3 regions of the Azoarcus sp. DN11 genome follow, and region 1 is predicted to be linked to each of the others. Evidence: predicted binding sites of a transcription regulator. Region 1 holds the regulator's gene; each other region holds the start of a gene.
What was found. Region 1 encodes HrcA, which represses chaperone genes, less so after heat shock. Its sites were predicted from a motif close to TNTTAGCACTCNNNGNCNNNGAGTGCTAANA; they were not measured.
Positions count from the first base shown of each region.

Region 1 (10,364 bases):
CCGCCGCAGGAGAGGAACGCATGGCGGCACTCCATCGCGATCTCCTCGAGGGTTTCGAGGCAGTCAGCCGGGAAACCGGGGCACAGCACGTCCACCCGCTTCGTCCCTTGCTGCGCGAGCGCTTCGAGCGTCGGTTGCGTATAAGGCTTGAGCCATTCCGCCTTGCCGAAGCGCGACTGGAAGGTGAGCTGCCAGCGCTCCTCCGGCAGGTCGAGCTGTGCGGCCAGGAGCCGCGCTGTCGCGTGGCATTCGCAGTGGTACGGATCGCCGAGGTTTAGCGATCGGCGCGGCACGCCGTGGAAGCTCATGATGAGCTTGCCGCCCTCGCCATTCTTCATCCAGTGGTCGCGCACGCTCTGGGCCAGTGCGGCGATATAGCCCGGATGGTCGTGGAAGTTGCGCACATAGCGGATCTCGGGCTGGTTGCGCCAGTGGGCAAGGCAGGCCGTGACCTCGTCGAGCACGCTCGCCGTCGTGCTGGCGGCATACTGCGGATACATCGGTACGATCAGGATGCGGGTGCAGCCGTCGGCCTTCATGCGCTTGAGCACGTCCGGCACGGACGGGGCCCCGTAGCGCATCGCCCAGTCGACGCGCAGGTCCGCGAGGCCACGGTGGCCGAGGTAGCCGGCAAGGAGCTTGGTCTGGCGCTTGGTATGCACCGTCAGCGGTGAACCCTCGTCCATCCAGATCTTTGCGTACTTTGCCGCCGATTTCGCGGGGCGGGTGTTCAGGATGATGCCGTTCAGGATCGGCCACCATACGGGCGCCGGGATCTCGACCACTCGCGGATCCGACAGGAACTGCCTGAGATAGGGGCGGACAGCGGCGGCAGTCGGTGCGTCAGGCGATCCGAGATTCACGAGCAACACGCCCGTGCGGGCGGGCGTGCCGTGCGTCCAGGCGGGTTCGGGCCAGTAGCGGGCCATGCTGATCCTTGTGTGAGTGCAGCGTGCCGGTCAATTCGCGTTCGAGAGCGCGTTCGAGAGCAGGCGTGCCGTGATGTCGACGATGGGAATTACCCGATCATAAGCCATGCGCGTCGGTCCGATGACGCCGACCGAGCCGACGATGCGTCCGTTGACCTCGTAACCGGCGGTCACGACACTGCAGCCGTCGAGCTGGGCCAGCCCCGATTCGTCGCCGATGAAGATCTGCACGCCCTGGGCGCGATTGGACAGGTCGAGGAGCTGAATCAAGCCGGTCTTCTGCTCGAACAGCTTGAACAGTTCGCGCAGCCGCGCCATGTTCGACGACAGATCCTCGATGTCGAGCAGGTTGGTTTCGCCGGACAGCACGTAGCGCGAGCTGTCGTCCTCGGCGGCAGCGCTGCCGGTTTCCACCGCCGCGTTCATCAGCTCGCTCATGTCGCTGCGCAGCTGCTTGAGTTCGGCACGGACACGCGTGCGGATGTCGTCGAAGCCGAGTCCCGCGCAGTGTTCGGTGAGATAGTTCGCCGCTTCGACGAGTTCCGACGGCGAGTATGAGCGCCGCGTATGGATGATGCGGTTCTGCACGTCGCCCGCCGCCGTGACGATGATCAGCAGGATGCGGTTTTCCGACAGGCTGATGAACTCGATCTGGCGGATCTTGATCAGGTCGCGATGTGGCGAGATGACGACTCCGGCAAACTGCGTCAGCTCGGACAGGAGGTGCGAAGCGGAACTGACCAGCCGCTGCGGCTGGTCGGGCTGCAGATGTCCCTTGAGCTCGCGCAGTTGCGCCTGTTCCAGCGGCTGCACCGTCAGCAGCGAGTCGACGAAGAAACGATAGCCGAGCGCGGTCGGAATGCGCCCGGCCGACGTGTGCGGACTCGTGATGAAGCCCATCTCTTCGAGGTCGCTCATCACATTGCGCACCGTCGCGGGAGACAGCTCGAGGCCCGAGTAGCGCGACAACGAGCGCGAACCCACCGGCTGCCCCTCGACGATGTAGCGTTCGATCAGGGTCTTCAGCAGGATCTGCGAGCGGGGGTCGAGCGGTTTCATGATGGTCTTGGGTGATTTCCCCGATTCTATGGAACTGCCGGCGTCTCTGCCAAGGTCCCGCATGATTTGTGGTTTAATCCGCGGCATGAACCACAGCTTTCATACCATTGCCCTGATCGGCAAGTACCAGAGTCCCGATGTTGCGGGCGCGGTCCTGTCGATTGCCGGTTTCCTGCGCGAGAAGGGGCTCGCTGTATGGATCGAGCAGGGTACGGCAAGTTCCATCGGACTCGTCGGCGAGTATGCGACGGTCACTTACGACGAGATCGGCGCACAGGCCGACCTGGCGGTGGTGCTCGGCGGGGACGGCACGATGCTCAATACGGCTCGCAGGCTGTTCGAGCACGCAGTGCCGCTCGTGGGCATCAACCAAGGCAGGCTGGGCTTCCTGACCGATATCCCGCGCAAGGAAGCGCTCGAAAAGCTTGCGGAGATCCTCGACGGCCGCTTCACGGACGAGGCGCGCACGATGCTCGACGCCGAGGTGATCCGCGCCGGGCAACGGGTCTTCCATACGCTCGCTTTCAACGATGTCGTCCTCAACAAGGGCGATCTCGGCCGCATGATCGAGTTCGACCTGTCGATCGATGGCGAATACGTCTACACGCAGCGCTCCGACGGCATGATCGTCACGACCCCGACCGGTTCGACGGCCTATGCCTTGTCCGCCAACGGCCCGATCCTGCACCCGACGGTCGGGGGGATCGCGCTCGTGCCGCTGTGCCCGCACGCCCTGACGGCCAGGCCGATCACGCTGCCGGACACGTGCCGGATCGAAATCCAGCTGCTTTCCCCACACGACGGGCGCATCCATTTCGACGGCCAGACCCGTTTCGATGCCCACGCGGGCGATCTTCTCCGCATCACCCGTTCGCCCAAGGTGGTGCGTTTTCTGCATCCCGAGGGGTACAGCTACTTCGAGATGCTGCGCCAGAAGCTCCACTGGAGCGCCACCCCGCGGCTGCCCTGACGGCCGCCCTTTTTCCGATCCGCGACGCCTATGCTCCGCCGCCTGACCATCCGGGATTTCGTAATCGTCGATCGACTTGAACTCGAATTCCAGTCGGGGTTCGGTGCCCTGACTGGCGAGACCGGCGCGGGCAAGTCGATCCTGCTGGATGCCCTCGGGCTGGCCCTCGGCGGTCGTGCCGATGCCGGTGCGGTGCGTATCGGGCGCGACAAGGCCGATATCGCCGCCGAGTTCGAGCTGCCGGTCGGTGGGGGGCTCTCCGACTGGCTCACTTCGCAGGATCTGCCCGGCGACGATGGCATGGTGATCCTGCGCCGCGTCGTCGAGTCGGGCGGCCGATCCCGTGCCTGGATCAACGGCGTGCCGGTGACGCAGGCGCAGCTGCGCGAGGCGGGTGACTGGCTCGCGGACATCCATGGGCAGCATGCTCACCATGCCTTGATCAGGGGCGATGCCCAGCGCGCGCTGATCGACGCCCATGCCGGCGCGGCCGCCCTCGCCAACGACGTCGCTGTCCGGTTTCGCGCATGGCAACAGCTGGCGGAATTGCGGCGGACCGCGGAGCAGGATTCCGCCGCATCCGAGCGCGAACGCGAGCTGCTCGCGTGGCAGATCGGGGAATTGCGGGACCTGGCGTTCGACCCTGACGAATGGGTCGAGATCAATCACGAGCACTCCCGTCTCGCCCATGCGGCGAGCCTGACGGAGGGCGCGGACGAGGCGCTGGCGACGCTCGGCGAGGGCGATGGCGCTGTGACGTCCTTGCTGCGGCACATCGGCGTGCGGGTCGACGCGATGGCCGACATCGATCCGGGGCTGGGCGACGTCCGCGAACTGCTCGCCGGTGCGGCCATCCAGGCGGATGAGGCGCTACACGCGCTTCGCCGCTATCGCGACCGGCTCGACCTCGACCCGCAGCGCCTCGCCGAGATCGAGCGGCGCATCGGCGCCGTGACCGATGTGGCGCGCAAGTACCGCGTCGATCCCGAGGGGCTTCCCGAGCTGCTCGACACCTGGAGCGGGAAACTCGAGGAGATGGTGGCGCGTGCGGATCCCGTGCATCTCGCGGAACAGGAGGCACTGGCGCGGCGAGCCTATGACGAGGCTGCGGCGCGCCTGTCCGCCGCGCGTCGTCCGGCAGCCGACCGCCTCTCGCGCGAGGTGAGCGAGGCGATGCAGACGCTGGCGATGGCGGGGGGGCAGTTCGCCGCCGTGCTCGAACCCTGCGCACCTTCGGCGCATGGCGTCGAGGCGGCCGAATTCCGCGTCGCGGCCAACCCCAGCCAACCCTTGCGGCCGCTGGCCAAGGTCGCCTCGGGCGGAGAACTGTCGCGGATCGGTCTCGCCATCCAGGTCATGACCAGCCGCGACTCGGCGACCCCGACACTGATCTTCGACGAGGTCGATGTCGGCATTGGCGGCGGCGTTGCCGAGATCGTCGGCAAGCTGCTGCATCGGCTGGGTCAGGAACGGCAGGTCCTGTGCGTCACTCACCTTCCCCAGGTGGCGGCGTGTGCCGACTGGCAGTGGAACATCGCCAAGTCGAATCGCGGCAACGAGGTGGTCAGCGCCGTCACGCCGCTGGAAATGGACGGCCGGATCGAGGAGATCGCGCGCATGCTCGGCGGCGTCAGCATCACCGACACCACCCGTCGCCACGCTGCCGAAATGCTCGGGGTGACCGCCGCGCCCTAGGGCAGGGGCGGCGGTCGGGAAGCGAGTCAGTCGAGCTTGCGGTTCGGGCAGTTCTTCTTGAGGCAATCGACGTAGAGGTAGAGCGCGTGCTCGTGGACCGCAAAGCCGCGGTCCGCAGCGATCTTGTTCTGTCGCCGCTCGATCTCCTCGTCGAAGAATTCCTCCACCTTGCCGCACTGCACGCAGACGAGGTGATCGTGATGCCCGCTTTCCTTCAGTTCGAAGACTGCCTTGCCGGATTCGAAATAATGCCGCTCCAGCAGGCCCGCCTGCTCGAACTGCGTAAGGACCCGGTAGACGGTGGCGAGGCCGATGTCCATGCCTTCCGCCATCAGCAGTCGATACACATCCTCGGCAGTCAGGTGCCGCAAGTCCGACGTCTGGAACAGATCAAGGATCTTCAGGCGCGGGTAGGTGGCCTTGAGGCCGATATTTTTCAGGTTCTGCGAGTTTTCTGACATGGTCGCTCTGTTGGCTTGCAGTTCGCTCGGCCGCTTGGCTGCTGGCTACGTATGATATATTTTTTCGCGTTTGTCTGAAAAACATACGCCGTCTGGCGCTAACGACCAAGATCTCCATTTCATGCGTGTATTGACTCTTCCGGCGGTCGTCGCCGTCGTGGGCCTCATGGCCGGTTGTTCCTTCACCTCCCTGACCAACAAGCTGAATCCCCATCGCGTCGACGTGCGCCAGGGGAATTACGTGGATCAGGAAATGATGGCACGCCTGAAAAAGGGCATGACGCGGGAGCAAGTCCGCTTTGCCCTCGGCACGCCTCTCGTGACCGACTCCTTCCACTCCGATCGCTGGGACTACGTCTACATCTTCCGTCCCGGGCGCGGTGAACCCCAGCAGCGCGTCCTTAGTGTCTTCTTTGACGGCGACAAGCTCGATCGGGTTTCCGGCGATGTCCAGTCGGGCGACGCGCCGGCCGCCGCTGCGGCCTCGCAGAGTGAGCGCGCCCGCGTGATCGAGATCCCGCCCGCAGCCAAGTGAAAGCGTGTCTGCTGCGCTCACAGGACCTGACTGAATGAATCCCTTACGTATTGCAATCGCAGGTGCATCCGGCCGCATGGGGCGGATGCTGATCGAGGCCGTGCTGAACGACAGCGAGGTCGTGCTCGCCGCCGCCTTCGATCGGGCAGGCACCCCCTTCGTCGGCCGCGATGCCGGCGAACTGGTCGGCGGCGCCTGTGGCGTCGTGATCACCGACGACGCCCGTGCGGCGATCGCGTCGGCGGACTGCGTCATCGATTTCACCCGCCCGGAAGGGACGCTCGTGCATCTCGCCATCGCCCGCGAGCTCGGCAAGGCGATGGTGATCGGCACGACGGGTTTCTCGGCGGTCGAGAAGGACGTCATCGCCGCGGCGGCACGGGACGTCCCCGTCGTGTTTGCGCCGAACATGGCCGTTGGCGTGAACGCCGTGTTCAAGCTGCTTGAAGTGGCGGCCCGGATCCTCGACGAAGGGTACGACGTGGAGGTCATCGAGGCGCACCATCGCTTCAAGGTCGATGCGCCGTCCGGCACGGCGCTGCGGATGGGCGAGGTCGTCGCGCGTGAGCTCGGGCGAAATCTGGAAGAATGCGCGATTTACGGGCGCGAAGGGGTGACCGGCGAGCGCAAGTCCGAAACAATCGGATTTTCGACGATCCGTGGCGGCGACATCGTGGGCGACCATACCGTTCTCTTCGCCGGCATCGGCGAGCGCATCGAGATCACGCACAAGTCCGGCAGCCGCATGCCTTACGCGCTGGGCTCGGTCCGCGCGGCGCGCTTTCTGGCCGGCCGGAAAAGCGGTCTTTTCGACATGCAGGACGTCCTCGGCCTGCGTTGATCCGTCGAGCCGGTCCTTCGCCCACGTTGCCTCGGACCGCGGCAAACGATACAATTCAGCGGTTTAGACAAGCGGGATCGGCCGAACAGCGGCTCGTCCCGTTTTTTTCACGTTCGGGCAGGCGTACCGCGCCTGTCCCCGTCTTTTCGGCTGAAATCCAGGAGTTTGTCGTGACTGCTTCCCCGCCCGCCCTACTAGCACTCGCCGATGGGACGGTATTTTTCGGCAAGGGAATCGGTGCGGCCGGCAGCACGGTTGGTGAGGTGGTGTTCAACACGGCGATGTCCGGTTACCAGGAAATCCTCACCGACCCGAGCTACTGCCGCCAGATCGTAACGCTGACCTACCCGCACATCGGGAATACCGGCGTCAATCCCGAGGACGTCGAATCCGGGCGTGTGCACGCCGCCGGCCTCGTCATCCGCGACCTGCCAATCCTTCCCTCCAACTTCCGCATGGGCCAGACGCTCGACGCCTACCTCAAGGCCGAGAACATCGTCGCCATCGCCGGCATCGATACCCGCAAGCTCACGCGCGTCCTGCGCGAGAAGGGCGCCCAGAACGGCTGCATCGTCACCGCGGCCGATGGCGCTGCGCTCAACCCCGAGGCGGCCATCGCCCAGGCGCGCGCCTTTCCGGGGCTGGCAGGCATGGACCTTGCCAAGGTCGTCAGCGCCGAGCAGAAGGTCGAGTGGACCGAAGGCGAATGGCAACTCGGCTCCGGCTACGACGCCGACCCCAAGGCGCGCTTTCACGTCGTTGCCTACGACTTCGGCGTCAAGCGCAACATCCTGCGCATGCTCGCGAGCCGCGGCTGCCGCCTCACCGTCGTGCCCGCACAGACTTCCGCTGCCGATGCGCTCGCGCTCAATCCGGACGGCATTTTCCTGTCGAACGGTCCGGGAGATCCGGAGCCCTGCGACTACGCGGTCGCGGCGATCCGCGAGTTTCTCGCGCGCGGCATCCCGACTTTCGGCATCTGCCTCGGGCACCAGCTCATGGCGCTCGCCTCCGGCGCGAAGACCGTGAAGATGAAGTTCGGCCACCACGGTGCGAACCATCCGGTCAAGGACCTCGATACCGGGCAGGTGCTGATCACCAGCCAGAACCACGGCTTCGCGGTCGACGTCGACACGCTGCCGGCGACCCTGCGGCCGACCCACGTGTCGCTTTTCGACGGCAGCCTGCAGGGCATGGAGCGCACCGACGTGCCGGCCTTCTGCTTCCAGGGGCACCCCGAGGCGAGCCCGGGGCCGCACGACGTCAGCTACCTGTTCGACCGCTTCATCAAGCGGCTCGAAGCGCGCAAATGATTCGCAAGCGGCAGCCTGCGCTGCCGCTCCCCAACGCAAGACCGAGGTTAGGCAATGCCTAAGCGCACAGACATCAAAAGCATTCTCATCATCGGCGCCGGCCCGATCATCATCGGCCAGGCGTGCGAGTTCGACTACTCCGGTGCGCAGGCCTGCAAGGCGCTGCGCGAGGAAGGCTACAAGGTCATCCTGGTGAACTCCAACCCGGCCACGATCATGACGGATCCGGGCACGGCCGATGTCACCTACATCGAGCCGATCACTTGGCAGGTCGTCGAGCGCATCATCGAGAAGGAGCGTCCCGACGCACTGCTGCCGACGATGGGCGGGCAGACGGCGCTCAACTGCGCACTCGACCTCGCCAGGAACGGTGTGCTCGAAAAGTACGGCGTCGAACTGATCGGCGCCTCGCGCGAGGCGATCGACAAGGCCGAGGACCGCCTCAAGTTCAAGGACGCGATGACCAAGATCGGCCTCGGCTCGGCCCGTTCCGGCATCGCCCACAGCATGGAAGAGGCCCTGCAGGTGCAGGGCGGCATCGGCTTCCCGGTCATCATCCGCCCGTCCTTCACGCTCGGCGGCACCGGTGGCGGCATCGCCTACAACATGGAAGAGTTCGAGGAGATCTGCAAGCGCGGTCTCGAGGCGAGCCCGACCAATGAACTCCTGATCGAGGAATCGCTGATCGGCTGGAAGGAATACGAGATGGAAGTCGTCCGCGACCGCGCGGACAACTGCATCATCGTCTGCTCGATCGAGAACCTCGACCCGATGGGCGTGCACACCGGTGACTCGATCACCGTCGCCCCGTCGCAGACGCTCACCGACAAGGAATACCAGATCCTGCGTAACGCCTCGATCGCGGTGCTGCGCGAGATCGGCGTCGACACCGGCGGCTCGAACGTCCAGTTCGCGATCAACCCGCAGGACGGTCGCATGATCGTCATCGAGATGAACCCGCGCGTGTCGCGCTCGTCGGCGCTTGCCTCGAAGGCGACCGGCTTCCCGATCGCCAAGGTCGCGGCCAAGCTCGCCGTCGGCTACACGCTCGACGAGCTCAAGAACGACATCACCGGCGGCACGACGCCGGCCTCGTTCGAGCCGTCGATCGACTACGTCGTCACCAAGATCCCGCGCTTCGCGTTCGAGAAATTCCCGCAGGCCAACGATCGCCTCACCACGCAGATGAAATCGGTCGGCGAAGTGATGGCGATGGGCCGCACCTTCCAGGAGTCGTTCCAGAAGGCGCTGCGCGGCCTCGAAGTCGGTGCCTACGGCCTCGACGAGGTCGAGACCGACCGTACCGATCTCGAGCACGAGCTTGCGAACCCCGGTGCCCAGCGCATCTGGTACGTCGGCCAGGCCTTCCGCGAGGGTTACACGCAGGAACAGGTGTTCGGCCTGACCAAGATCGATCCGTGGTTCCTCGCGCAGATCGAGGACATCGTGCTGACCGAAAAGGCCATCACCGGCCGTTCGCTGAAGGCGATCCAGGCCCCCGAGCTGCGCGACCTGAAGCGCAAGGGCTTCTCCGATCGCCGCATCGCCAAGCTGCTGGGTGTCGATGAGACCGCGGTGCGCCTGCACCGTCACGCCAATGGCGTCCGCCCCGTGTTCAAGCGCGTCGATACCTGCGCGGCGGAGTTTGCAACCTCGACCGCCTACATGTACTCCTCGTACGAGGACGAATGCGAAGCGCGTCCGACGGACAAGAAGAAGATCATGGTCCTCGGTGGCGGGCCGAACCGTATCGGCCAGGGCATCGAGTTCGACTACTGCTGCGTCCATGCCGCGCTCGCGCTGCGCGAAGACGGCTACGAGATGATCATGGTCAATTGCAACCCGGAGACCGTCTCGACCGACTACGACACGTCGGACCGCCTGTACTTCGAGCCGATCACGCTCGAGGACATCCTCGAGATCGTGCACATCGAGAAGCCGGTCGGCGTGATCGTGCAGTTCGGCGGCCAGACCCCGCTCAAGCGTGCGCAGGCGCTGGAAGAAAACGGCGTGCCGATCATCGGCACGAGCCCGGACATGATCGACGCGGCCGAAGACCGCGAGCGCTTCCAGAAGCTGCTCAACGATCTCGGCCTCAAGCAGCCGCCCAACCGCACGGCGCGCACGCCGGAAGCGGCCGTCCGCCTCGCGGCGGAAATCGGCTACCCGCTGGTGGTTCGCCCGAGCTACGTGCTCGGCGGCCGTGCGATGGAAATCGTGCACGAGCAAAAGGACCTCGAACGCTACATGCGCGAGGCGGTGAAGGTCTCGAACGAGTCGCCCGTGCTGCTCGACCGTTTCCTCAACGACGCCACCGAGGTGGACGTCGACGCGCTCTCCGACGGCAATCAGATCATCATCGGCGGCATCATGGAGCACATCGAACAGGCAGGCGTCCACTCGGGCGATTCGGCTTGCTCGCTCCCCCCGTACACGCTGTCGGCGAAACTGCAGGATGAGTTGCGTCGTCAGACCGAGGCCATGGCGCGCGCGCTCAACGTCTGCGGCCTGATGAACGTGCAGTTCGCCATCCAGGGCGAAGGCGATGATGCAACGGTCTT
Region 1 covers NZ_CP021731.1:3,542,925-3,553,288, reverse strand. The annotation lists gene hemH (ferrochelatase) at 1-929, opposite strand, end outside; gene hrcA (heat-inducible transcriptional repressor HrcA) at 960-1,988, opposite strand; gene CDA09_RS16340 (NAD kinase) at 2,074-2,958, shown strand; gene recN (DNA repair protein RecN) at 2,989-4,653, shown strand; gene fur (ferric iron uptake transcriptional regulator) at 4,680-5,114, opposite strand; gene CDA09_RS16325 (outer membrane protein assembly factor BamE) at 5,236-5,649, shown strand; gene dapB (4-hydroxy-tetrahydrodipicolinate reductase) at 5,684-6,490, shown strand; gene carA (glutamine-hydrolyzing carbamoyl-phosphate synthase small subunit) at 6,661-7,803, shown strand; gene carB (carbamoyl-phosphate synthase large subunit) at 7,858-10,364, shown strand, end outside.

Region 2 (10,364 bases), 2.5 Mb from region 1:
GCTCAAGAACCCTGAAGCGGCGAACTGGCTGCAGTATCGCGGCAACTACTCGGGTTGGGGCTACAGCCCGCTGTCGCAGATCACCGACCAGAACGTCGGCAAGCTGCAGCTCGCCTGGGCCTTCGCAACCGGCCAGAAGGAAGGTCACCAGTCGCCGCCGATCGTGAACAACGGCTACATGTTCGTCACGACGCCGGGTGCGCAGGTCATCGCGCTCGAGGCCAAGACCGGCAAGGAGCTGTGGCGCTACAAGAAGGAGCTGCCCGGCGAGATGCTGCAGCTGCATCCGACCAATCGCGGCGTCGCCCTCTATGGCGACAAGGTGTACGTGGCGACCATCGATGCCCACCTCGTCGCGCTGGATGCCAAGACCGGCAAGGAAGTGTGGATCAAGCAGGTCGGTGACTGGAAGGCCCTGCAGTACATCACGCTCGCGCCGCTCGCGGCCAAGGGCAAGATCATGGTCGGCTCCTCCGGCGGCGAGACCGGCGTGCGCGGGTTCGTCGCGGCCTTCGACGCCGAAACCGGCAACGAGGCGTGGCGCACCTACACGACGGCAGCCCCCGGCGAGCCGGGCGGCGACACCTGGCCGGGCGAGACCTACAAGAACGGCGGCGGCAGCATCTGGATCACCGGCAGCTACGATCCGGACACCAACCTCGCCTACTGGGGCACCGGCAACCCGGCGCCGTGGCCGACCGAAGGGCGCAAGGGCGACAACCTGTACACCGGCGCGACGATCGCGCTCGACGTGGATACCGGTGCGCTGAAGACCTACTTCCAGTACAACCCGAACGACGCGTGGGACTGGGACGAAGTGTCGGCGCCGCTGCTGATCGACACCGAAGTCAAGGGCAAGAAGGTGAAGGCTGCCGTGCATGCGGGGCGCAACGGCTACCTGTGGGTGCTGGACCGCACTGGCCAGAAGCTGAACTTCGTCGACGCCTATCCCTTCGTCAACAACAACACGATCAAGTCCATCGATCCCAAGACCGGCCGCCCGACCTTCGCCGATGAGCACCGCCCCGGCCTGGGCAAGGGCGACGTGCATTTCTGCCCGTCCCTGTGGGGCGGCAAGGACTGGTTCCCGGAGGCGTACAACCCGAAGACGGGCCTGCTGTACGTGCCGGCCAACAACAACCTGTGCGCCGAGCTGCCCGAGCCCGAGCCGACCAAGTACAAGAAGGGCGACCTGTACATCGGCTATCCGATCGAGGCGATCCTGACCGGCCTGCGCTGGGCCAAGGGCGCGAAGGATGCGCCGAAGACGATGGGCGAGGTGCAGGCCTGGGACCTGAAGACCGGCAAGCAGGTGTGGACGCACAAGTACCCGACCTTCAACTGGGGCCCGCTGCTCACGACCGGCGGCAACCTCGTGTTCGGCGGCGGCACCAATGACCGCATGTTCCGCGCCTTCAACGCATCAACCGGCAAGGTGCTGTGGGAGACGGCGACGCCCTCGGGCGTGACCGGTGTGCCGACCTCCTTCGAGGTCGACGGCGAGCAGTACATCGCCGTCCAGTCCGGTTGGGGCGTGGATGCGCAGCGCATGCAGGGCGGCGTCGACCGGCTGCTGGGCTATCAGACCGTGGTGCCGCAGGGTGGCACCGTGATGGTCTACAAGCTCACGAAGTGATCCCGGACGGGCCGTTCCCGCGGCTCGGTTTTTTTGTCCCGGTTCGATGAATTTCCGAATTCGAACCGTGGGGCCGCGGCAGTCGCGGCGGAGCAAATGAGGACAGGCAAATGAACAAGTCGTACCGCAACTTCATCGGCAACCAGTTCGTGGATTCGGAAGGGGGCGCCACCCTCGAGGTGCGCAACCCGGCGAACAACGAGCTCCTCGGCGTCGTGCCCGCTTCCACCCCGGCGGACGTCGACCGTGCCGTCGAAGCCGCCCGTCGCGCCCAGCCGGCGTGGGAAAGGCTGCCGGCGATCGAGCGCGCCAACCACCTGCGGCGGATCGCGAACAAGATCCGCGACAACAAGGAGCGCCTGGCGCGCACGATCACGCTGGAGCAGGGCAAGATCCTCGACCTCGCGCGTGTGGAAGTCGACTTTACGGCCAACTACATGGACTACATGGCCGAATGGGCGCGCCGCATTGAAGGCGAGATCATCCCCAGCGACCGTCCCGGCGAGACCATCTTCCTGCATCGCAAGCCGATCGGCGTCACGGCGGGCGTGCTGCCGTGGAACTTCCCGTTCTTCCTGATCGCCCGCAAGATGGCGCCGGCGCTCGTCACCGGCAACACCATCGTCATCAAGTCGAGCGAGGAGACGCCGCTCAACGCGGTCGAGTTCGCCGAGATCGTCGCCGAGTGCGGCCTGCCGACGGGCGTATTCAACCTCGTCAGTGGCGCCGGTGCCACGGGCGCGGCGCTGTGCGCGCACAAGGACGTCGGCCTCATCAGCTTCACCGGCAGCGTCGACACCGGCATCCGCATCATGGAGACCGCCTCGCGCAACCTGACGCGCGTGAACCTGGAACTGGGCGGCAAGGCGCCGGCCATCGTGCTCGACGACGCCGACCTCGAACTCACCGCGCGCGCCCTGCATGCCTCGCGCGTGCTCAACACGGGGCAGGTGTGCAACGCCGCCGAGCGCGTGTATGTGCAGCGCGGGGTCGCGTCGGCGCTGGCGGAGAAGGTCACCGCGCTGATGGCCGAAACGCGTTACGGCAACCCGATCGCGGAGCAGGGCCTGCACATGGGCCCGCTGGTGAACCGGATGGGCCTCGACAAGGTCGCCGCGCTGGTCGACAGCGCGCGCCGCCAGGGTGCGGAAGTGCTCACCGGCGGCAAGGTCGCGAGCCGCGAAGGCTTCCACTTCGAGCCGACCGTGCTGATGGGCTGCCGCGCCGACATGGACGTGATGCGGAAGGAAATCTTCGGCCCGGTGCTGCCGCTGCAGATCGTCGAAGATCTCGACGAAGCCCTCGCGCTCGCCAATGACTCCGAGTACGGCCTGACCTCGTCGATCTTCACGCGCGACCTCAACGCGGCGATGAAGGCCACGCGTGAGCTGCGTTTTGGCGAAACCTACATCAACCGCGAGCACTTCGAGGCGATGCAGGGCTTCCATGCCGGCCGGCGCAAGTCCGGCATCGGCGGGGCCGACGGCAAGCACGGCCTGTACGAGTACACCGAGACGCACGTGGTCTATCTCCAGACCACCTGATTACCGCATTCGTTTGAAGGGAGAAGGTCTGGGATCGCCTCGCGCGGTCCCGGCGGGACGACTCACGCCCGCGCAATCGAAGAAAAGCGGCGCCTGCGGGCGCCATCCATCAGAAGAAGCAGGAGACCGAAAGTGAAAGACCGGAAGAGCGTCAACAAGTCGTGTGTCAGGAAGGTGGTCCAGGGGGCCGTCGTCGCGGCCTTGTGTGCGGGAGCGACTGTCGCGAATGCGCAGATCACCCGCGGCTTCATCGCGCCGCATGAATACTCGCTTCCCGACCCCAACGGCATGGCACCGTGGAACGTGTTCGTGGAATATGCCACCCTGCAGAAGACCAACGACAACTGGAACGCCAAGGGCGACAAGAAGAAGTCGGACGACGTCGAGCAGTTCGTCGGACTCTCCAAGTATGTTCACTTCTGGAGCCTGACGCCGACGGTAGGCATGGGGTGGGAACTCATCGTTCCCGAGGTCAGCGTCCGCAACAGGACCGCGGACGCTTCGGTGAGCGGGATCGGGGACCCGATCACCGGTCCCGCGCTGTGGATCAAACCCAACGCGAACTGGACGCTCGGCCTCGACTTCTTCGTCCAGTTGCCGGTCGGCGACCAGAGTCTCCGCACGACGCGCTGGAATACGATCGGCTCGGTGTTCTGGGACGCGCAGTACGACAAGTTCAACTACACGGGAAACCTCGGCTACCAGTTCCCCGGGCCGACGGACAAGGCGACAACAGCGCGGCCCGCGCAGAACTGGTATTTCAACAACCGCTTCGGATATCGTGTTTCCGAACTGGTCGAGCCGTATGTCGGGGTCGACTACGAGTGGCAGGACAGCAAATCGGGCAATCCGCGCAACCACGAGCTGGGCGGAGCGGCCGGGGTGATGTTCCACATGATGAAGACCTCGACGCTGGCTGTTCATTACCAGTGGGGCATCGAGGGCGAAAACCGGCCCAGGTCCAACAACCTGAACCTGCGCTGGGTGTACGTCTTCTAAGGTGCGACGGGGGCCCGCAAGGGCTCCCGCGCCGGCGGGGGCTTGTTCGCAGGCCCCGCCGCATTGCCGTTTCGCGCAGTTCCAGACTGTTCCGATCGATCCTTCCATCCGATCTTCGTCATGCCAAACACGTTTCCGACAACCGAAAGTGTGATCCGCATCCATGCGCCAGGCGGGGCGGAGGCGCTGCAACTCGATGAAATTGAGGTCGGATGGCCGGGGCCCGGCGAGATCCGTATCCGGCACCGTGCATGCGGCCTCAATTTCATCGATGTGTATTACCGGAGCGGACTCTATCCCCTGGACATGCCTGCCGGGATCGGCATGGAAGGTGCCGGCATCGTGGAGGCCGTGGGGGAGGGGGTGACCCACCTTCAGCCCGGCGATCGCGCGGCCTACGCCTGTCAGCCGCCCGGTGCGTACTGCACGGCCCGCGTGATGCCGGCGAAGAACGTCGTGCGGCTGCCCGACGGGATCGACTTCGAGACCGGCGCGGCGATGATGCTCAAGGGCCTCACCGTGCAATATCTGCTGCGCAAGACGCAGCCGCAGGGCGGGCTGCAGCCGGGCGACTTCGTGCTCTTCCACGCCGCGGCGGGCGGGGTCGGACTGATCGCCTGCCAGTGGGCGCGCGCGATGGGCCTGCAACTCATCGGTACCGCGGGGGCGCCGGAAAAATGCGAACTCGCGCTGCGCCACGGTGCGGCCCACGCCATCGATTACCGCCGCGAGGACTTCGTCGCACGCGTCGCCGAGATCACCGGGGGGCGCGGCGTGAAGGTCGTGTACGACTCGGTCGGCCAGGACACTTTCGCCGGCTCGCTGCAGTGCCTGCGCCCCTTCGGGCTGCTCGCGGTGTTCGGTTCGTCGTCCGGGCCCGTGCCGTCCTTCGGTCTGCAACTGCTCGCCGCGAAGTCGCTCTACGTCAGCCGCCCGACTCTCTTCACGCATCTCGCGACTCGCGAGGCCACGCAGGAAATGGCCGACGACCTGTTCGGCATGGTCGCGCGCGGCGACGTCAGGATTCCGGTCGAGCGCCGCTACGCGCTCACCGAAGCGGTGCAGGCCCACCGGGACCTGGAGGCGCGCCGCACGACAGGTTGCAGCGTGCTGCTGCCGTAGCGGCCACCGGATCACGAGGAAATTGCACATGGCAGCCACGCTCGAAGGTCTGCGCCTCGTCCTTGCCGACGATCATGCCGTCGTGCGCATGGGATTTCGCATGCTGCTCGAAGGGGCGGGTGCCGAAGTCGTTGCCGAAGCCGCGTCCGGCGAGGCCGCGCTCGCGGCCTTCGCCAGGCACCGTCCGGACGTGCTGGTCATGGACGTGACGATGCCGGGCCTCGGCGGCCTGGGCGCACTGGAGCGCCTGCTGGCGCATCACGAGGAGGCCCGCGTGCTGATGCTGTCCGCGCACGACGACACGCAGGTGCCGGCGCGTGCGCTGAAGGCAGGGGCGGCCGGCTACCTCTCCAAGCGTGCCCAGCCGGCCGAGCTGGTGCGCGCAGTGGCCCAGGTGGCGCGCGGGCGGCGCTACGTCGATCCGGACATCGCCGCGCAACTGGCGCTCGCCCGGTTCGGCGACGCTGCCGACCCCGTCGCCGCCCTCACCGACAAGGAGTTCGCGGTGTTCCTGCAACTCGCGAAGGGCCGCGACGTCCGCCAGGTCGCGGACTCGCATGGCGTCAGCGCGAGCACCGTGGGCACGCATCTCTACCACATCAAGCAGAAGCTGCAGGCGGGGAATGCGGCGCAGCTCGCGCTGATCGCCGTGCGTGCGGGACTCATCGAGGCCTAGGAGTCTGCGCGGCAGAAGCCAAGCGTCGGTGAGGTAAGCCCTCCCTGGCGTGTCGGGGCCGGTAGACTGTCGAGATGACGAGCTATCTGCCCTATTGCCCGCAGCAGCAGATGCTGCTGCCCCAGGCGCTGCAGGAGTGGCTACCCGAAGGCCACCTGGCGTACTTCATTAGCGACGCGGTCGACGGATTGGACCTGAGCGCGTTCCACACCCGGTATGCCGGGGGCGGACCGCGCAACCAGCCGTTTCATCCGGCCATGATGGTCAAGGTGCTGCTGTATGCGTACGCCACGGGCGTGTTCAGCTCGCGCAAGATCGCGCGCAAGCTGCACGAGGATGTGGCGTTCCGGGTGCTGGCGGCAGGCAACTTCCCGGCCCACCGCACGCTCAGCGACTTTCGCGCTGTCCACTTGAAGGAGCTGAGCGAGTTGTTCGTGCAGGTGGTGCGACTGGCTCGCGAGATGGGGCTGGTGAAGCTCGGGACGGTGGCCATCGACGGCACCAAGGTCAAGGCGAACGCCAGCCGCCACAAGGCGATGAGTTACGGCCACATGGTGAAGGCGGAGGCCGAATTGAAACGGCAGATCGAGGCGCTGCTCAATCGGGCCAAGGCCGCCGACGACGCCGAGAGGAACGAGCCCGAGCTGGATGTGCCGGCCGAGATCGCGCGGCGCGAGGCGCGGCTGACGGCGATTGCCGAAGCCCGGGCGCGGCTCGAGCAGCGCCAGCGCGAGGCCGATCAGGCGCGCGGGCGCAGCGACGATGACGACCGCCGTCCGCGCGGCGGTGACGGCAAACCGAAGGGTGGGCGCTACAAGCGCGACTTCGGGGTGCCCGAGGACAAGGCACAGGAGAACTTCACGGATCCAGACAGCCGCACCATGAAGCGCGCCGGCGGCGGGTTCGATCCGGGCTACAACGCCCAGACGGCGGTCGACGAGACCGCCCACATCATCGTGGCGGCCGAACTGAGCAACAACGCCAGCGACGCCGGGCTACTGCCGGGGATGTTGCAGGTCGTGCGCGACACCCTCGCGCAGCGCCCGCGCCAGGCGCTGGCCGACACCGGCTACCGCTCGGAGCAGACGTTCCGGGAGCTCGACGGCTGCGGGACCGAACTGGTGGTGGCGCTGGGCCGGGAAGGCAAGCGCCGACTCGGTTTCGACCGTGAACGCAGTCCGCACACCGCGCAGATGGCCGACAAGCTCGATAGCGAGGCGGGCAAGACGGCTTACCGAAAACGGAAATGGATCGCCGAACCGCCCAACGGCTGGATCAAGAACGTATTGGGATTCCGGCAGTTCAGCCTGCGGGGCCTGGAGCGCGTCAAAGCGGAGTGGAAGCTCGTCTGTATGGCCCTGAACCTGCGCAGGATGAGCACACTGAGGACGGCATAACGGGAAAAAGGGGCGCAAATCTGTCCCCGTTCCCGTCCGGCACGGGCGCAGCACCGTCGCGAAGCAATTCAACCACGGCCGCAGTCTCTTCCCGCACCTCTCGCTTCGCCGATCCTTCTGCTAAAACCCCACTCTCTGGAGTTCTGCCGCGCAGACTCCTAGCCGCGATGCCGGACGCAGCCGCCCCGTCGGTCGGCCCCCGCGGGCCGGGCCGGATACGGTGCTTTCCGCGATGGAGGTGTTCTATAACGGTTTCAGGGATCACGAATCCCGGCCGACCCCGCTGCTCACGGCGGGAGCGGGCGGGCTTGCCAGGGGGAGGAGCGGCCGCGGCTTCCCGCGTGACGCATGACCGACGGTTTTCATGCAGAAAGGTGCCTTGCCGTCACGCTCGAATGGTGGACTCCTACTCTCCCCTGCCTTCTTGCTGGCACCTTTCTCCTTTTTATTCTCAAGCAGTGGATGGCGCCGTTGCATGACTCGTTGAGCGAGACCGCGAGGGTACGTTTCGATAATGAGGTGACAAAAATGAAGAAAATCCCGGCTTTTTCCCCAATTCTTTCCGTCCGTGACCCGGGCGTCCGTCAAGGTCTGAAGACGATCTTCAGGTCGGTGGGCGCTGTGCTCCTGCTGAGTGTCGCCGTCAGCGGCGGACACGACGCGCAAGCGCAGGAGATGACGATCACCGATAGTTCGTTCAAGTGCCTGAACGACATGGTCAAGGTGCGTCATTTCTACGTGGACAACCTCCTGGGCAACCGCAAGGCCACGATCGCGGTTGCCGAGAAGGGAACCGGAACGTATCCCCCGGGTTCCGTGGTGCAGCTGGTGCCCGGCGAGGTCATGGTGAAGCACCCGGAAGGGTTCAACTCCGCGACCCGGGACTGGGAATTCTTCGAACTGGATGTCTCCAAGGAGGGAACCAGGATTCGCAAGCGCGGCTTTGCAGAAGTGGTCAACCGCTTCGGCGGAAACTGCTTTGCCTGCCACGTGAAGGCGAAACCCGAGTTCGACATGGTCTGCGAGATCGACCACGGCTGCGACCCCATCCCCATCACTCGCCGGATGCTGGCCGCACTGCAAAAGACCGACCCCCGGTGTGCGGCGCCGGCTGCCCTGACCGAGGATGATCAGCACGCGCTGAAGGAACTGGACGAGGTGATGAAGACGATGAGGGCCCCGGCGGCGCCGAAGTGAGTATCGGCGATGGGCGGAACACCTCGGGCGAGGCATCGTTCGAGGTGACCGCGGGGGCGCGCATGCCGAAGAAACAACCGTGAAGCAGCCCCGGTAGTGCGTTGCATACGCTCGCGCGGCACGGACGTCCCGTGCGGGCGGAGCCGCCCGCACGGCCACCCCCTCGACAGCGCATCAGGCCCCTCTCGCCCCTCCCGCGAGCGGCATGCTTCGCCTGTGCGCCGCGGCGGGAACATTTCTCACATCCTCGCACTTGAAATCCCGAAAGTGCGTCCCTATTATTAGCACTCGTTGGCAATGAGTGCTAACGGCCCGGATTTGTCCCGCGGCCACAGCGAATTTTCCAGGCGGACCCTGTCCGTTCTCGACGCAATAGAAAGGAGTGAGTCAATGAAAATCCGTCCCTTGCATGATCGCGTGATCGTCAAGCGCCTCGAAGCCGAACGCAAGACCGCCAGCGGCATCGTCATCCCCGACTCGGCCGGCGAGAAGCCCGACCAGGGCGAAGTGCTGGCCGTGGGCAACGGCAAGATCCTCGACGACGGCAAGGTCCGCCCGATGGCCGTCAAGGTCGGCGACAAGGTCCTGTTCGGCAAGTACGCCGGCCAGACCGTCAAGGTCGAAGGCGACGAACTGCTCGTCATGCGCGAAGAAGACATCATGGGCGTGGTCGAGGCCTGAGCCTCCCTCGTTTCCCCACTCGAATCCTAGGAGCAATCAACAATGGCAGCTAAAGAAGTCAAGTTCGGTGATTCCGCCCGTGCCCGCATGGTCGAAGGCGTCAACATCCTGGCCGACGCGGTCAAGGTGACCCTGGGCCCGAAGGGCCGCAACGTCGTGCTCGAGCGCTCGTTCGGCGCCCCGACGGTGACCAAGGACGGCGTCTCGGTCGCCAAGGAAATCGAACTGAAGGACAAGTTCGCCAACATGGGCGCACAGATGGTCAAGGAAGTCGCTTCCAAGACCTCCGACATCGCCGGTGACGGCACCACCACCGCCACCGTGCTGGCCCAGTCGATCGTGCGCGAAGGCATGAAGTACGTCGCCGCCGGCATGAACCCGATGGACCTGAAGCGCGGCATCGACAAGGCCGTCGTCGCCACCATCGAAGAGCTGAAGAAGCTGTCGAAGCCCTGCTCGACCAACAAGGAAATCGCCCAGGTCGGCTCGATCTCGGCGAACTCCGACGCCGACATCGGCGACATCATCGCCCGTGCGATGGACAAGGTCGGCAAGGAAGGCGTCATCACCGTCGAGGACGGCAAGTCGCTGAACAACGAACTCGACGTCGTCGAGGGCATGCAGTTCGACCGCGGCTACCTGTCGCCGTACTTCATCAACAACCCGGACAAGCAGGTCGCGATCCTCGAGAACCCGTTCGTCCTGCTGTTCGACAAGAAGATCTCGAACATCCGTGACCTCCTGCCGGTGCTCGAGCAGGTCGCCAAGGCCGGCCGTCCGCTGCTGATCATCGCCGAAGACGTCGAAGGCGAAGCGCTGGCGACCCTGGTCGTCAACAACATCCGCGGCATCCTCAAGACCTGCGCCGTCAAGGCCCCGGGCTTCGGAGACCGCCGCAAGGCCATGCTCGAAGACATCGCCATCCTCACGGGCGGCCAGGTCATCGCCGAAGAAGTCGGCCTGACCCTCGAGAAGGCCACCCTGGCCGACCTCGGCCAGGCCAAGCGCATCGAGATCGGCAAGGAAAACACCATCCTCATCGACGGCGCCGGCGAAGCCGAGCGCATCGAAGGCCGTGTCAAGCAGATCCGCGTGCAGATCGAGGAAGCCAC
Region 2 covers NZ_CP021731.1:1,062,707-1,073,070, forward strand. The annotation lists gene CDA09_RS04770 (PQQ-dependent dehydrogenase, methanol/ethanol family) at 1-1,636, shown strand, start outside; gene aldA (aldehyde dehydrogenase) at 1,747-3,180, shown strand; gene CDA09_RS04780 (transporter) at 3,313-4,179, shown strand; gene CDA09_RS04785 (quinone oxidoreductase family protein) at 4,300-5,301, shown strand; gene CDA09_RS04790 (response regulator) at 5,330-5,977, shown strand; gene CDA09_RS04795 (IS1182 family transposase) at 6,052-7,374, shown strand; gene CDA09_RS04800 (hypothetical protein) at 7,723-8,571, shown strand; gene groES (co-chaperone GroES) at 8,962-9,252, shown strand; gene groL (chaperonin GroEL) at 9,295-10,364, shown strand, end outside.
Region 2: groES (co-chaperone GroES) is a predicted target of HrcA. The motif match lies at 8,851-8,881, and genes of this name have one in related genera.

Region 3 (10,364 bases), 290 kb from region 1:
GGATGACCGCCTACCGCCGCCTGATTCTCCTCGCACTCGCGCTCACGACCCTCGTCGTGGTCTTCGGCGCCTACGTCCGCCTCTCCGACGCCGGCCTCGGCTGCCCCGACTGGCCGGGCTGCTACGGCCAGGTGAGCCCGCACCACGCCGCCGACGAGATCCGCGACACCCATGCCGCCGACCCGCAGGGGCCGGTCAGCCTGCCGAAGGCGTGGAAGGAAATGATCCACCGCTACCTCGCCGCGAGCCTCGGCCTGCTCATTGTCGCCATCGCCGCCCTCGCGTGGCGCCAGCGCAGCGCGGCAGGGGCCTCCCCACGGATCGCCGCTGCGCTCGTCGCCGTCGTGATCGTCCAGGGGCTGCTCGGCAAGTGGACCGTCACGCTGCTGCTCAAGCCCGCCATCGTCACCGCCCACCTCCTGGGCGGCCTGACGACCCTGGCCCTGCTCGCGTGGCTCGCCTTGCGCGTTCATGCGCAGCCGCGCGTCGACGTCTCGCGTCGCCTGGCCGGCCTCGCGCGCGCCGCCTTCGTATTGCTGGCCCTCCAGATCGTGCTCGGCGGCTGGACCAGCACCAACTACGCCGCACTCGCCTGCACCGATTTCCCCACCTGCCAAGGCAGCTTCCAGCCCGTGGCCGACTATGCGAACGCCTTCCACGTCGTGCGCGAACTCGGCATGACGGCCGACGGCGAAGCGCTCCCGCTCGCGGCGCTCACCGCCATCCATTGGTCACACCGCATCGGCGCGCTGCTTGCCGGCACCGCGCTGCTGGCGCTCGGCTGCGCCCTGCTGCGCCGGCCCGCGACACGCCGTTTCGGCGTCGTCCTGCTGGCCGCGCTCGCCGCCCAGCTCGCCCTGGGCATCGCCAACGTCACGTCCAGCCTTCCGCTGCCGCTCGCCGTCGCGCACAACGCGGGGGCGGCGGCGCTGGTCATGGTGATGGTCTGGATCAATCACGGCCTGCGCGGGACCCGCCTCCCCGCGCCGGCCGCACAGAGGAGGGCAGGCCATGCCGGCCGCGAAAATTCATACGCCTGAATCCCACCTCGCAGGATCGCGCCTGCACGCCTTCTACGTGCTGACCAAGCCGCGCGTCAATACGCTGATCGTCTTCTGCGCCATCATCGGCATGTTCCTCGCCGTCCCCGACGGCCTGCCCCCGCCGGCCGTCGTGCTCGCCGCCACCGTCGGCATCGCCTGTGTCGCCGGCGCCGCGGCGGCAATGAATTGCCTCATCGAAGCGCACATCGACGCCCGCATGAGCCGCACCCGCGGCCGCCCGCTGCCACGCGGCGAAATCACCCCGCGCGAAACGCTCGCCTTCGCCACCGCCCTCGGCGGCACCGGCCTCGCCCTGCTGCACCAGCTCGTCAATCCGCTCACGATGTGGCTCACGCTCGCCACCTTCGTCGGCTACGCGGTCGTCTACACCATCTTCCTCAAGCCGCGCACGCCGCAAAACATCGTCATCGGCGGCGCCTCCGGCGCCATGCCCCCGGTACTCGGCTGGGCTGCCGTCACGGGCGAGGTCAGCGCCGATGCGCTGCTCCTCTTCCTCATCATCTTCGCCTGGACCCCGCCGCATTTCTGGTCCCTCGCGCTCTACCGCAGCGCCGACTACGCACGCGCCGGGCTGCCGATGCTGCCCGTCACCCACGGCCCGGAATTCACGCGCCTGTCGGTGCTGCTGTATACGTGCATCCTCTTCGGCGTCACGCTGCTGCCCTTCGCCACGCGCATGAGCGGGCTCGTTTACCTGATCGCCGCAGTCGCGCTCGGCGGCGCCTTCCTCGGGCACGCCTGGCGCCTGTACCGCGACTACAGCGATGCCCGCGCGCGACGCGCCTTCCGCTTCTCCATCCTGTATCTCTTCTTGCTCTTTGCGGGGCTGCTGGCGGATCATTACCTGCGTTTCTGATCCACCGTTTCGACTCATCTCATCCAGGAAAGATGCTCCGCGCCCTGATCGTCGCCGCAACCCTTGCAGTTGCCACCCTCGCTGCCTGCTCCAGCCCCAACTCCACCACGGCTTTCCGCGCCACCGACATCACCGGCGCCGACTACGGCAAGGGGCTCGCGCTGTCCGACCACCACGGCACGCCGCGCACGCTCGCCGACTTCCGCGGCAAGGTCGTCACGCTGTTCTTCGGCTACACGCAGTGCCCCGACGTGTGCCCGACCAACCTCGCGACCATGGCCGAAGCCATGCGCCAGCTCGGTCCCGACGCGGCGCGCGTGCAGGTCCTCTTCGTCACCGTCGACCCCGAGCGCGACACGCAGCAGCTCCTGGCCCAGTACGTCCCGGTATTCGACCCGCACTTTCTCGGCCTGCGCGGCGACGCGGCGCAGACGGCCGCAGTCGCGAAGGAATTCCGTGTCTTCTACCAGAAGAGCGGCGACACCTCGGGCAACAACTACACCGTCGACCACTCCACCGGCACCTACGTCTTCGACCCGACCGGCCGTGCGCGCCTTTACGTGAAGCACGGCGAGACCGCCGAGAACATCGTCGCCGACCTCCGCACCCTGCTCGCCGGCAAATGAAAACGGCAGCCAGTGGCTGCCGTTCGCGTTGCGGGGCCGGAAAGCTGCTCAGACCGTGAGCAGCCCGCGCAGCTTCTGCAGCGCCTTCGCCTCGATCTGGCGGATGCGCTCCGCCGAGACGCCATACTCTGCCGCCAGTTCATGCAGCGTCGCGCTGTCGCCTTCCGCCAGCCAGCGCCGCTGCACGATGTTGCGGCTGCGCTCGTCCAGGCTCGCGAGCGCCTCGTGCAGGCCGACCTCGTGCAGGTGTGCGAGCTCGGCGCGCTCCAGCACCTGCGACGGCTCCGCGTGCGGGTCGGGCAGGTAGGCGATCGGCGCGAAGCGCTCGTCATCGTCGTCGCTGTCGCCCTCGAGCGGGATGTCGCGCCCGCTCAGGCGCGTCTCCATCTCGATGACTTCCTCGGGCTTCACACCCAGTTGTGCCGCCACCGCGTGGATCTCGTCGCCGCTCAAGGTCGTCGAATCCTGCTTCAGGCTGCGCAGGTTGAAGAACAGCTTGCGCTGCGCCTTCGTCGTTGCGACCTTCACCAGCCGCCAGTTCTTCAGCACGTATTCGTGGATCTCGGCCTTGATCCAGTGGATCGCGAACGATACCAGCCGCACGCCGCGCGCCGGATCGAAGCGCTTCACCGCCTTCATCAGCCCGATGTTGCCTTCCTGGATCAGGTCCGCATGCGGCAGCCCGTAGCCGAGATAGCCGCGCGCGATCGCCACCACCAGGCGCAGGTGCGACATCACCAGCCGGCGCGCCGCCTCCAGGTCGCCCTCGTCGCGCAACCTGGTCGCCAGTTCCATCTCCTCGCGTTCGGTGAGCAGCGGAATGCGATTCACCGACTGGATGTACTGATCGATGCTGCCGGCGGCAGACGGTACGGGGAACGACAGGGCTTGGCTCATGTACGGGGGTCCTCCATGCGCGTGATTTTAGCACTCAACGTCTCTGAGTGCTAAAGCCCGCGGCGAGTTCCCGCGCCAGTGATCCCGGCTATGCCGTAGACGTGAAATTTGCCCCCCGTCGCTATCCGCGTCGGGTAGTGGGAAGGCCCGGAACGCGCCCTGGCAACGTGTCCGCGCAAGCCTCGAGGTGCGTCCGCAAATTACACGAGGCTGTCGGATGTTGCGGCTTGTTGCGCCTGTGCAACAACTTTTATCCATTTGCCGTGTTCCGCGCGAGCGAGTCTTGCACCGTTACGCGCCCGTTAAGCACAATCGTGGCAACTTCTCGCTTGAGAGGTAAGTCGGGCCGGGGTCATGACCGCGGCTTCAGCTTCAATTAGAGGAGAAATACATGCAAAAGAAACTGATCGCCCTGGCCGTCGCTGGCCTGGCGTCCGCTCCGGTTTTCGCGCAGACCAACGTCACCGTTTACGGCGTGGTCGACACGACCCTGGAGTCCGTGCAGGCGAAGGGCGGCGCGGACTTCATCGACGTTAACGGCGATTTTGGCGTTCGTGGCGCTCGGGTCGATGGCAGGCTTCGTGAAATCGAGCGTCGCGCCCGCGTCACCTCGAACAGCTCGCTGATCGGCTTCCGCGGCACTGAAGACCTCGGCAACGGCCTGAAGGCCCTGTTCCAGGTCGAAAGCGGCTTCAACGCCGACGGTTCGGGCACCAGCACCCTGGCAACCCGCGACACCTTCGTCGGCCTGAACGGCGGCTTCGGTACCGTCCAGCTCGGCAAGCTGACCACCTTCATGCGTACCGCTGGCGCCAAGGTCGACTTCAACCCGGCTGCGACCGGCATCGGCTTCCAGGCTGCCACCTACGGCACGATCGCCGGCATCAAGACCGGCATCGACGAGCGCATCAACAATGCCGTGATGTACACGACGCCGAGCTTTAGCGGCTTCGCCGCCCAGTTGGCCTATTCGGCCGGTGAGAACAAGAAGTCGGAGTCCCAGAACCGCGGTGAGAGCGTCAACTCGAACGCCTACCAGCTCGCTGCGGCCTACGAGAACGGCCCGCTGTACGTGTCGGCTGGCTATGGCTACGCAAAGGATCCGTCCGCTTCGAGCGCGCCGAACGTCGGCCCGTTCGCAACAAACGCCGTCGGTCTTGCTAACGTCAACGGCCTCCACGACAAGGTGAAGACCGGCCGTATCGCCGCCAAGTACTCGTTCCCGACCAACACGACGATTTCGGCCCTGTGGGACCGCTCGAAGTACGAGGCTCAAACTGGTACGGGGCTTGCCTCTCCCGCGCTTCGTAACATTAACCTCGACGCCAAGCGCAACGCATGGATGGTCGGTGCCGAGCAGAAGTTCGCCGGCAATCAGGCCGCCTATCTGCAATACGCGCGTTCGCAGAAGATCAAGGGTAATGATTGCGATGTCACTGGCTGCACCAGGCTCGACGATGGAAAAACCCAGTTCTCGCAATGGACCCTCGGCTATACCTACAGCCTGAGCAAGCGCACGATGGTCAAGGCGTACTACACCCGTATCAACAACCAGCGCGACTCGGCCGCCGACTTCTACCTGAGCGGTATCGGCTCCAACGGTCTCGTTAGCGCCGACCAGGATCCGACCGGCTTCGGTCTGGGCCTGCGTCACACCTTCTAATTCCGGTCCGTCCGGAATTGATCGAGACGGGCGCTTCGGCGCCCGTTTTTTCGTCCACGTCATCCGCGGCTGGGGGGATCGTGAGGGGCGCTTGTGCCTTTCGCTGCGACCCGCGCGGCATCCGCGTCCGATGTCCGCAATAAGGGTCATCACTCCTGTTGCATGCATGCGACAATTCTGTGACGATGGGGTAAGGTTCTTCTTTCCTGCATTGTTGCGCCCCCTATAATCGCGCTGTGCTTCTGCTGCGGGCGCGGATCCTCACGCGGGATTCCGTGCGGACAGGTTTGCAGAAAGCCGACAATCAAATCCATTACAAGTGGGGAGTCGAATCAATGCTGAACGTCAAGACGCTGGCCATCGCGCTGGCTGCCATCGGTGTCGCCGGTGCCGCCCAGGCGCAATCCAACGTGACCATCTACGGTCGCGTGAATACCTCGCTGGAACAGACCAAGGTCGAAGGCCAGAAGAGCGTCACCCAAGTCGTCGACAACAGTTCCCGTATCGGATTCCGCGGCAACGAGGACCTCGGGAGCGGCCTGTCGGCGCTGTTCCAGGTCGAGAGCCGCTTCCGCGCGGATGATGGAAGTTCGAATGGCAGTCAGGGAAAGCTGGCCAGCCGTGACACCTTCGTTGGCCTGAAGAGCAACAGCCTGGGCACGATCAGGCTCGGCTACATCACCAGCCCGCTGTACTACGCGACGCACGATTATCTGGGCATGCACAACCATGACACCGGAAACTCGTCGGATGCGTTCATCTGGGTGCCGGCCTACGATCCGGAAAACTTCTTCCTCCGCAACTCGGTTACTTACGCGAGCCCGACCTTCGGCGGCGGTTTCATGGTCGAGGCACAGTACTCGGCGCTGAACGAACAGGCGGCCGCAACCTCCACCCGCAACGACCGTCCGGCGCACTACTCGGGCACGTTGACCTACAACAACGGTCCGCTGCACGCCGGCTTCGGCTACGCGCAGACCAACCGCTTCTACAACTTCACGCAGGGCCGGAGCAAGGACAGCGCGCTGGTTCTGGCGGGCGTGTATGACTTCAAGGCGGTTGTCGTCGGCGCGTTGGCAGAGCACAACAGGTCGGAGAACGGCGGCCTGCAGGCCAGCACCGGCCTTACCGGCGACCACTCCCGCAACCACTACCGCGTCGCGGTGATGGTTCCGGTCGGTGCCAACGAGTTCCACGTGAACTACGCTGTCGCACGCGACTGGAGCCACACCGGCGACACGGGCGCAAAGCAGCTCACGCTGGCCTACAACTACAACCTGTCGAAGCGCACCAAGGTCTACGCACAGTGGACCAAGATCGACAACGACAAGCAGGAAGTGTCGATCGCCACGGGGGGTGCGTATAACGGCGGCGGTGCATACAGCTTCCTCGGCTCGGCTCCGGGTCTGGACAACACCTCGATCGGTGTCGGCCTGCGCCACAACTTCTGATCGTCCGACGACGGTCTGACCAAAGGGAAACGGGCGCTTCGGCGCCCGTTTCCCTTTGCGGCGCCGCAGCGCGGTCAGACCAACACTTCGGTCACGGCCGGATGGCCGAGGAAGGCCTGCGGGCTGGCGCTGGCACCGTAGGCGCCCGATTGGCCGATGACCACCAGGTCGCCGGGTTCCGCGTCCGGGAGCGCCATCCGGTCGGCAAGCAGGTCGAGCGGCGTGCATAGCGGCCCGACGACCGATACCGCGTCACCCGCCACGGCACCCATCCGGTTGCCGATCGCGACGGGGTAGTTCTTGCGGATCACTTGTCCAAAATTTCCCGATGCCGATAGGTGGTGGTGAAGACCGCCGTCGGTGACGAGGTAGGTGTGGCCGCGCGAGACCTTCTTGTCGATGACCCGGCACACGTAGAGACCCGCCTCACCCACGAGGTAGCGTCCCAGTTCGATGATGAGCGCGGCCTGAGGCAGATCGCGCGCCGCCTCGGCGACGAGCGCGGCAAGGTTCTCGCCGATCGGGGCGAGCTCGAGTGCCTGTTCGCCCGGGAAGTACGGAATGCCGAAGCCGCCGCCGAGATTCAGGCATTTCACCGGTGCCGGCGCAGCCTGGGCGAGGCGTACCGCGAGTTCGAAGCTCTTGCGCTGCGCCTCGATGATCGCATCGGCCTTGAGATTCTGCGACCCGGCGAAAAGGTGGAAGCCCTCGAATGTGCAGCCCGCGCGCCCGATCTCGGCGAGCAGTTCGGGGACTTGCTCGGCGTCTACGCCGAACTGTTTCGGCCCGCCCCCCATCTTCATCCCTGATGACTTGAGTTCGAAATCCGGATTGACTCGGACGGCAACGCGTGCCGGGACCCCGAGCGCAGCTGAAGCGGCCGCCAGCGGGGCGATCTCGCGGAGCGATTCGACATTCACGAGGATGCCGGCGGCGACCGCCTGCACCAGCTCGGCGTCGCGCTTGCCCGGACCTGCAAAGCTGATGTCGTGCGGAGCGACCCCGGCATCGAGTGCCACTTTGAGCTCTCCAGCCGACGCCACGTCGATGCCGTCGACCAGTGTCGCCATGTGGCCGACCAGCGCCGGCATCGGGTTCGCCTTCATCGCGTAGTGAAGCTGGACCGCCGGGGGGAATGCCGCGCGCAGTTCGGCAATGCGCCGGTTCAGTACCCTGCGGTCATAGGCGTAGAAGGGCGTGCGTCCGACCCGTGCAGCAAGACGGGTGAGCGGGATGCCGCCGACGAGGAGCTCGCCGTTTTCGCTCGCGAACTGCGTCATCGGCGCGTGTACCGGGGCGGATTTCGCGGCGCCGCTCATCGCGCGGCCTCCTGCACTTCGGCGGCGAGCGTTTTGCGATCGATCTTCCCGTTGGGATTGCGCGGGAGCGGACCACTGCGCACTTCGACGCGTGACGGCACCATGTAGGCGGGCATGCGGTTGCGGCAGTCTGCGAGCAGCGCCGCCGTGTCGAGGGTTGTGCCCGGCGCGGGCGTTGCGACGAGGCAGATTGCCTGTCCGAGCGCCAGGTGCGGCACGCCGAAAGCGACGCATTCGCCGACGCGGCCGGTGCCATAGACGATCTCCTCGACTTCCGTGGGGCTCACGCGATAGCCCGAAGTCTTCATCATCTCGTCGCGCCGGCCGATGAAGTACAGGAAGCCGTCCTCGTCGCGGCGCACGGTGTCGCCTGAGAACACGGCGATCTCGGGAATCGTCAGCCCGGCGTCGCGTCCGCCGATGCCCGCCGGCAGCGGCCTGTAGCGCTCGGCAGTCTTTTCCGCATCGTTCCAGTAGCCCATGCCGACCAGCGCCCCGCGCTGCACCAGTTCGCCGGGTTCGTTCGGCGCGCATTCCGTGCCGTCCTCGCGCAGCACCAGCACTTCGGCGTTCGGAATTGCCTTGCCGATCGAATCGGGGCGACGGTCGATCTCTTCCGGCGGCAGGTAGGTCGCGCGGAAGGCTTCGGTGAGGCCGTACATCAGGAAGGGGCGCGTGCGCGGCAGCTTGGCGCGCAGCGTCTTCAGCGTCTCGAAGGGCATGCGCCCGCCGGTGTTGGCGATGTACCTCAGGTGTTCGCCGACGGTCCCCGGCCACTCGAGCCCCGCGAGCTGGATCCACAGCGGCGGCACTGCGGTGAGTCCGGTCACCCGTTCGCGCACGACGGCGTTGAGCACGTCGCGCGGCAGCAAATAGTCGATCAACACCACGCGTGCCCCGGAGTGGAAGGCCGTCGTGAGCTGTGACAGGCCGGCGTCGAACGACAGCGGCAGGGCCGCAAGCAAAGTGTCGCCGGAATGGTTGCCGAGGTATTGCGCGACGCTGCGGGCGCCCGTGACGACGTTGCGGTGGGACAGCACGACGCCTTTTGGCCGCCCGGTGCTGCCCGACGTATACAGGATCGCGGCCATGTCGGAATCGATGACGCGATGGCCGGCGCGGGCGGGCGCTTCGGCAAGATCGCTCCAGCGGTGCACGCTCGCGCCTTCGACGGTGGGCAGCGTGACGGGATTCCCGACCAGCACCACTTGCCGCAGATCGTGACATGCCGCCAGCACCGGCTGCAGCAAGGGCAGGCGCTCGGCACTCGTCACCAGCACGCGCACGTTGCAGTCGTTCAGGATGTGCCCGACCTGTTCACCCTTCAGTAGCGGATTGACCGGGACCAGCACGCCTCCGGCAGCGCTCGTGCCGAAGGCGGCTGATACGAATTCGAAGCGCTTTTCAAGATAGATCGCTACCCGTTCGCCCCGCGCGAGGCCCAACGCGAGCAGGCCGGCGGCAAATGCGTCGCATTGCGTGCCGAGTTCCGCGTAGGATAAGGTTTGTGCTGCGCGCGTTAGCGCCGCTTGTGCGGGATTGCGCGCAACGGCGCTGCGGAGCAGGCCGTGGAGCAGGGCGGTCGTTGTCATCGAGTGTTCCGGGTTCGGGATCGTGCATTATTCCGACAATGGGCGGCGGAGTTCGGCGCCGACCGGAAGTATAATTCGCAGTTCCGCGCCGGAAGCCGGTGGCGGATGGTTGCAATCGTAAAGTGTGTTGGTCGGTGCAGCGAGGTTTTCGTTTTGAATATCCAGGAACAGGTCTTGGCCCTGCTCGACGAAGTGTTGAGTCTCGATGGACGCGGTTTGCTGTTCGACGCCGACACGCCGCTGTTGGGCAGCGTGCCGGAACTCGATTCGATGGCAGTGCTTGCCGTGATCCAGGCGATCGAGGAGCGTTTCGGCATTGAGGTGCCGGACGACGAGGTCGACGGCAGTTCTTTCGCCACCGTGGGGACCGTTGTCGATTTCGTCAGCCGCCTCAGTGTTGGCTGATGCGGCCCGGGCCGGGACCAGAATCGCGGCCGCGATGTGGTTGCGCAGCAGTCGCGCGATCCGCGTGACGACGGACACGGCAGCATTGCAGATGCAATCACCCGCCCCGGGGCGCGATGCCTTCGTCGAAACCCCATGCGGCGAAGTGCGGGTTCTCGAAGCCCGGTTTGCCGTAGGCGAGGGGGCCGCCGTTCAGTTCCATGACGCGCCCCCCCGCGGCCGCCAGCACGGCATGGCCGGCGGCGATGTCCCATTCCATCGTGCGCCCCAGGCGCGGATAAAGGTCGGCGTCGCCCGCGGCGATCAGGCATAGCTTCAGCGACGAGCCCGCGTTGGCGAGCCTCGCGACCGTGCGGCCGGCGAGGAAGGCATCGAGCGCTGCCGCATCGCCGTGTGAGCGACTGGCGACGACCGTCAGGCCTTCGGACGGTGGCACGCGACAGCGGATCGCACGTCTGCCCTGTCCGTCCTCGACAAAGGCGCCGGTGCCG
Region 3 covers NZ_CP021731.1:3,837,691-3,848,054, reverse strand. The annotation lists gene CDA09_RS17810 (SCO family protein) at 1-6, shown strand, start outside; gene CDA09_RS17805 (COX15/CtaA family protein) at 3-1,040, shown strand; gene cyoE (heme o synthase) at 1,012-1,920, shown strand; gene CDA09_RS17795 (SCO family protein) at 1,953-2,546, shown strand; gene rpoH (RNA polymerase sigma factor RpoH) at 2,595-3,443, opposite strand; gene CDA09_RS17785 (porin) at 3,835-5,106, shown strand; gene CDA09_RS17780 (porin) at 5,442-6,557, shown strand; gene CDA09_RS17775 (pyridoxal-dependent decarboxylase, exosortase A system-associated) at 6,632-7,876, opposite strand; gene CDA09_RS17770 (acyl-CoA ligase (AMP-forming), exosortase A system-associated) at 7,873-9,468, opposite strand; gene CDA09_RS17765 (acyl carrier protein) at 9,574-9,873, shown strand; gene cysQ (3'(2'),5'-bisphosphate nucleotidase CysQ) at 9,971-10,364, opposite strand, start outside.
Region 3: rpoH (RNA polymerase sigma factor RpoH) is a predicted target of HrcA. The motif match lies at 3,469-3,499, and genes of this name have one in related genera.